One region of the Lysinibacillus sp. FSL W8-0992 genome, then DNA from elsewhere that is predicted to be linked to it. Evidence: riboswitches for the same ligand, from Rfam matches in the RefSeq annotation. Region 1 holds a riboswitch; each other region holds the start of a gene.
The links. A riboswitch is a leader RNA that binds a small molecule or an ion and turns the genes downstream of it on or off. The one in region 1 is predicted to bind lysine.

Region 1 (2,274 bases):
ACGTATAATACGCTCCTCGTAAAAACATTTGCCAGTTGTTTTCTATAATAGAAATGATCCATTCTAAACTCATGATGTTCCTCCTAACAACGTGTTGTTGCTTTATATCAATTATGCCTTTTGTGAAATCATCTCTTCATTTGAATTCATTTGCTTTATTCAAAATATGTGACACACTTCTTAGACATGACTTTATTCAGAATGACTGCCTCTCTGAACAAACTAAATATGATAAAGGCTGTCCCAGTCGCTCTTAGCAAAATATCACGACTTTCAATTAGTAAAAATCAACTTCTCTATATGTTGTAAGTGAATTTTCACTTAGAGAAAACAGCATACTTGAAATTTCCGGTATGCTGTTTTTTCGTTAAGGACAACCCTATCTCTTTTTGTATTACTGAGCTGCAGGTTGTTGAAGAATAGCTTCTTCCATAATTTTTTGGCGATCATCTTCTGAAATACCTTTTAAGATTTCATTGATTTTATCTAGACTAGCATCACCTTTACGTAAACCAACTGCAATTGAAGTATTTGAAATATCTGTATCAAATCCTTCTTCAAAAGATACAAATGTGAATTTGTCATTAGCTGCTGCTGCCGAAATACCTTCTGGACGTTCAGCTACATAGCCATCAATTTTGCCAGCTTCTAGAGCTACACGCATTGCAGAGAAGTTTTCCATCGCTGTTTGCTTTTCTACACCTTTAATTTGATCGATAACATTATAGTTAGATGTATTTAGCTGAGATGTAACTTTTGCACCTGAAAAATCTTGAATTGATTTTGCATTTTCATATTTGCTACCTTTTTTAATTACCATTACGAAATCAGAAGTGTAGTAGTTTTCAGTGAAATCAATTGTTTGTTTACGTTCTTCTGTTGGAGACATCCCTGCTACAATCGCATCGATTTTTTTTGACTGAAGCGCAGGTACTAAGCCATCCCATTCCATTTTTACTACTACTAATTTTTTACCTAAGCCATCAGCGATTTTTTTCGCCATTTGTACATCATAACCGCCTGCATACTCTGCATTATCAGCAATTTTCACTGCTCCGTTTGCATCATCTTGCTGAGTCCAGTTAAATGGAGGATAACCTGCTTCCATCCCAATGCGGAACTCTCCACCAGTTTCTTCCTTTGAACCATCACCTGTTGTCTTTTCATCCTTGTCACCAGAACCACAAGCCGCTAACACGATTGCTGTCATTGCTGTTAACATAAATAACAACCATTTTCTTTTCATCTAAAACTCCCCTTTTCTGTAAAAAAAATAAAGCAACTGTACAAAAAAAGACCTAAGTTTTGAACTTAGGTCTTACCTTTTATTGACAGTTGCCCAAATCCTCACTATAATTTCCATGTTTCCGAGATAGCACAACCTAGTAAACTGGAATTGAATTTACTAGGACAGTCCTGCACTTATTCACTGCAGACCCAGCATAAAAGTACGAGCTCCTTTTATACTTCGGCGATATTTCCTTCTCCATTACGTCTTCGCTTGCTTATACTCAGCAATGGACTAATAAATACCGCGCCTCTACCTCACAAAAAACAAAAGTGAGGTTTGTTTATTTAATTGATATATAGATATTACTATAAAGCTAGCATAGTCGTCAAGATAGTTTTATCATTTTTCTGACTAATTACAAAATTAGCCTATAATCCTTTTAAAATCCATAAATAAAGTAGAATAACATTAACTATGATTGTCATCATTTCACAAATTTTTATTATAAAAAACAAGATTTATAAACCATAAGAATCGATTTCCCAGTCAAATAAAGGCCATTAAGACCATCAAGCAAATTTCATTATAGCGTAAATAAATGAAAAACCCTGCTAAACAGTTAAGTTTGCAGGGTTTGAATACTTAATTTATCGAATTAAGAATTTAATAATAAATCTTCTGGATTTTCAAGTAACTCTTTAACAGTTTTAAGGAAGCCTACAGAATCTTTACCATCGATAATACGGTGGTCGTAAGATAATGCTAAGTACATCATAGGACGAATTTCTACTTCGCCATTTACTTCTACAGGGCGTTTTTTAATTGAGTGCATTCCTAAAATAGCAGCTTGTGTACCGTTCATAATAGGTGTTGACATTAATGAACCGAATACACCACCATTTGTAATTGTGAATGAACCACCTTGAAGATCAGCTAAACCTAATTTTTTATCGCGTGCTTTTTTAGCTAAGTCTGCAATTGAATCTTCAATTTCAGCAAAGTTTTTGCGGTCAGCATCGCGTACAACTGGTACTACTAAACCT
Region 2 (2,274 bases), 1.7 Mb from region 1:
ATAACGGATTAATGATTTGGTTACCATCGATGTTGCAACAGTCACAAGGTTTGTCTGTTTCAAGTTCTGCCATTTGGACAATTAGTACAGCGGTTGGCATGATTATCGGTATGTTAACCTTTGGACTATTTCTAGACCGATTTGGCGCAAAGCGTGCCTTTGGCGTCTTCCTTATTGCCTCAGCATGTGCTGTGTTTTTATACTCTTATGCTACGGGTAGTGTTGGTGTCCTAATAGGTGGTGCAATTGTCGGATTCTTCTCAAATGGTATGTTTGCTGGATATGGAGCATTGATTGGTAGTCTATATCCCGTTCAAATTCGAAGTACCGCAACAAATACAATTTTTAACTTTGGACGAGCTATAGGAGGCTTTTCACCAATCCTTGTCGGCTATATTTTACAAAGTTATGATATGAAAGTTGCGATGCTTTACTTAGCAGGTTTATATTGTATTTCCTTTATTGTCATGCTAATGCTTAAAAAAGATAATTTAGGGAATGTAAGCGAAACTATATAACAACGTAAGTTTATTTATCCACCAAATGAAATGCATTTGCGTTTTAATTGGTGGTATTTTTTTAGGGCGCGAGTCTGCTATAACGGGCTAAGTCCTGCTTTATAAAACAGGAATTGCTTTATATTTTCCCATGACAAGCTGAAAGAAGAATACCATCTTAATGAATTATATTGTAAGTCGGATTATTATAAAGTGAATAATTAAGTGAGTAAATAATTTATAGTATATTGTTATATTTATTGTAAATAATTATTGTATAAAAGTGTTTTGTATGGTATTTATTTGAAGTTTTGTGCTATAAATCTTATAAAATATAGTAAATTTAAAGTTGACATAGAAAAAACGCAATAATATAATTATTTCAAACAATTAAATAAACCTCACTTTTTCGATAGTGAGGTAGAGGCGCGACAATTAACAGTACCTAATGGAGTCCGAGAAGATGTAGAGGTTAGGTAGAAGGAAGTGTCGCCGAAGTGTGTGATGAGTTCTCGCCATCATATGCTGGGTCTGTAGCGAATAGTTACAGGACTGTCTTCATAAGCATTCGTGTTTATGAAGTTGTGCTATCTCTGTTTAGACAAACAGTGGGAATTTTAAATGGTCGATTCATTTTTAGTTTCTAGCTTTAAAAATGAGTAGGTCATTTTTGTGTTAGACAGATTCTTTTGCACAAAGAGTCTGTTTTTTTATTTGTCTAAACATATTTGAATTAGAGGTATTTTGGAGGAATTATTATGGATAATACATCAACATTATATTATGAATTTTTACCGACTGACGGTCAAAAAATAAACGTGGACCCAGATAAAACAGCATTACTAATCGTAGATATGCAACACCAGTTTATTAGCCGAGACGGTTTAGACGCGCAGGTTGCAAGAGAAAAGGGCATGTTTAAACAGTGGGAATACTTCTTTAATCGTATCGATGATTTAACGATTCCGAACAATAAAAAGCTTTTAGATTTTTTCCGTACTAATAAACTTGAAGTAACATTTGGTCGCATTGCTTGCCATCATAAAAATGGACGAGATCGTTCTCCTGTACAACGCCGTCCAGGATGGAACAATATTTTATTGCCAATCGGTGACCCAGGAGCGGAGATGGTGGATGAATTAAAGCCTCTTGATGACGAAATTGTTGTAAATAAAACGACAGATAGCGTATTAAGTGGAACGAATTATGAATTTTTACTGCGTAATATGGGCATTGAAACAGTAGTTTGTACAGGGGTTGTAACTGACCAATGTGTTGCATCAACAGTTCGAAGCTTAGCTGACGCAGGATTTGAAGTTATTTTAGTTGAAGATGCATGTGCAGCTGCTACACAACAGCTTCATGATGCTGAAATTATGATTATGAATCAAATTTATTGCCAAGTAATGAGCACAGATGAAGTAATTGATTTAGTAACGGAAGAACTATCAAAACGTAACCCTGTGAATGTGTGAGAGGAATAGACTATGAGTCAAACACCCAATGATCATACACCACAGTTAAAGCGTGTTTTAACATTAAAAGATTTAGTCATTTATGGTATTGCTTTTATGACACCGATTGCGCCAGCTTATATTTATGGCTTTGCAGCAGAGTCCACAGGCGGGATGCTGCCATTAGCCTACTTGATTGCAATGGTTGCAATGATGTTTTCTGCCTATAGCTACGGTCGAATGGCTGCTGTTTTTCCAAATGGAGGGTCAACTTATACATATACGCAACGTGCCATCAATCCGCATTTAGGTTTTTTTGCAGG
Region 3 (2,274 bases), 980 kb from region 1:
AGATTTGGCCATGAAAAATGCAGAAATTGCTGTGGCGGCAAAATTCCAGCTAATTGAGCGACAGGAAGAGCGAACAATTGGTGCTTGCGAGGCATTGGGTGAAGCAATGGGGATTTCAGCACCTCTTCGCATTGAAGCATTTGATAATAGTCATATGCATGGTGCTGATGCGGTATCAGCAATGGTTGTGTTTATTGATGGTAAACCTGCAAAGAAGGAATATCGTAAATATAAAACACGCACAGCCGCTAAACATGACGATTACGGAGCAATGCAAGAAGTGATACGTCGCCGTTACACGCGTGTATTGAAAGAAGGTTTGCCATTGCCTGATTTAGTTCTAATAGATGGCGGTAAAGGACAGATGGAAGTAGCGCGAGAAGTGTTAGAGGATGAGCTCGGTCTTGTTATCCCAATTGCGGGCTTAGCAAAAGATGAAAAGCATAATACATCACAGCTTTTATTTGGAGATCCGCCCGATGTCATTGCATTAAAGCGGACAAGTGACGGGTTTTATTTACTACAGCGTATTCAGGACGAAGTACACCGTTTTGCCATTACATTTTTACGCCAACAGCATGAGAAAAATGCTATTCAATCTGTTCTCGATGGAATTGAAGGTGTTGGTCCAAAGCGCAAGCAACAATTATTGAAGCATTTCGGCTCTGTTAAAAAGATTCGTGAGGCAAGTGAGCTTGCACTTCAAGAAGCGGGAATACCTGCGAACTTAGCGAACAGTATTTACAATTATTTTCAGCAACAGACATTGTCAAAGGATTAGACATATGCTAAGGTTGTCATAGAACAATGAAGTGAAAACACTATCTTGTTCTATTACACCTTATATGAATGTTTATGTGAGCAATGTATAAAAAGGAAGTATTTTCATAAAGGGAAAATTAATAAATTCACTATTTTAAGTGATGATAGAGGTGCAAGTTTCAATAGTAGCACATTGAAGGATGGACAAATCCAGTGACAATGTGTGAAAGGGGAGCTTGCCGAAGTGAAGTATCGTTGTTTCCGATACTTTGCTGGTTTTGCATTTAATAGATGTAAGACTGTCGAATCTTTACGTTTCGGAGAGCTATCACACATGCGCAAGCTTTTTATTGTACATGTTGCAGGCAGCTTTCACGTTATGTGAGGGCTGCCTTTTTGCTGTTCTAGAGACGAATTGATAAAAGGAGAATGATGATAATGGCGAGTATTGTATTGAAATTTGGCGGACCTGCAATCGCTTCAACTGAGCGGATTCGAGAGGTCGTTAAAATAGCGATAGCCAAAAAAGAGCTTGGCTATGAAGTAGTAGTGGTGACTGCAGCAATGGGTCGCACAGCAAAAGACTTAGCAAAGATGGGACGTGATTTATCAGACGATGCTTCTAAACGTGAGATGGATGTACTACTATCGACGACCTCACAATTAGCAAGTGCCCTTTTTGCAATTGCTTTACAAGAGGAAGGCTATGATGCAGTTTCATTGACTGGCTGGCAGGCTGGTGTGCAAACAGATGCGAAACATTTTAATGCACGTATCGACCATATCGATGTGAGCCGTATGAAAGAACATTTGATACAAGGACAAATTGTCGTTGTTGCGGGGAAGCAAGGCATTAATAGTGCGCACAATATAACAACACTTGGTAAGGGTGGCGCAGAAACAACAGCAGTAGCCATTGCAGCCGCATTAGAAGCGGAACGTGTTGACATTTATACAAATGTGGATGGAGTTTATACAGCAGATCCTCGTCATATTGAAAAAGCAAGAAAGTTAAAGGAGATTTCATATGATGAAATGCTTGAACTATCACATTTAGGTTCACATATTTTACATCCACGTGCAGTGGAGCTCGCAAAAAAGTTTCAAATCCCAGTCATTATTCGTTCAAGCGTAGTAGATACAGAAGGTACTTTATTGAAGGAGGAAGTTGAAATGGAGAAAAATTTAATTGTACGTGGTGTTGCTTATGAGTCTGATATCATTCGCCTAACAATCGGTTATGATACATACTCAACTGCATCGTTAGCAGATATGTTTGCTATACTTGCAGACAATCGCATTAATGTTGATATTATTGTGCAAGCTATTATAGAAGGTGTGAGACCATCAGTATCTTTTACAATTTTAAAAGAAGAGTTTGCTGATGCTTTACGTGTACTAGAGGATAGTAAATTGTCACTTGGTTTTAGCTTTGCAGATTTTGAAATTGGCTTAGCGAAAGTTTCAATTATAGGATCAGGCATGGCATCAAATCCTGGCGTTGCTGCACGA

Region 2: linked by a shared signal. The riboswitch ahead of NSQ74_RS06620 (cysteine hydrolase family protein) and the one ahead of NSQ74_RS15625 (transporter substrate-binding domain-containing protein) in region 1 are both predicted to bind lysine.
Region 3: linked by a shared signal. The riboswitch ahead of NSQ74_RS10425 (aspartate kinase) and the one ahead of NSQ74_RS15625 (transporter substrate-binding domain-containing protein) in region 1 are both predicted to bind lysine.

Annotation. Positions count from the first base shown of each region.
Region 1 is NZ_JBBOZQ010000001.1:3,095,524-3,097,797, reverse strand. It holds gene NSQ74_RS15630 (amino acid ABC transporter permease) at 1-73, opposite strand, end outside; gene NSQ74_RS15625 (transporter substrate-binding domain-containing protein) at 395-1,246, opposite strand; lysine riboswitch at 1,366-1,551, opposite strand; gene odhB (2-oxoglutarate dehydrogenase complex dihydrolipoyllysine-residue succinyltransferase) at 1,887-2,274, opposite strand, start outside.
Region 2 is NZ_JBBOZQ010000001.1:1,368,183-1,370,456, forward strand. It holds gene NSQ74_RS06615 (MFS transporter) at 1-518, shown strand, start outside; lysine riboswitch at 911-1,095, shown strand; gene NSQ74_RS06620 (cysteine hydrolase family protein) at 1,256-1,972, shown strand; gene NSQ74_RS06625 (APC family permease) at 1,985-2,274, shown strand, end outside.
Region 3 is NZ_JBBOZQ010000001.1:2,111,702-2,113,975, forward strand. It holds gene uvrC (excinuclease ABC subunit UvrC) at 1-781, shown strand, start outside; lysine riboswitch at 920-1,098, shown strand; gene NSQ74_RS10425 (aspartate kinase) at 1,201-2,274, shown strand, end outside.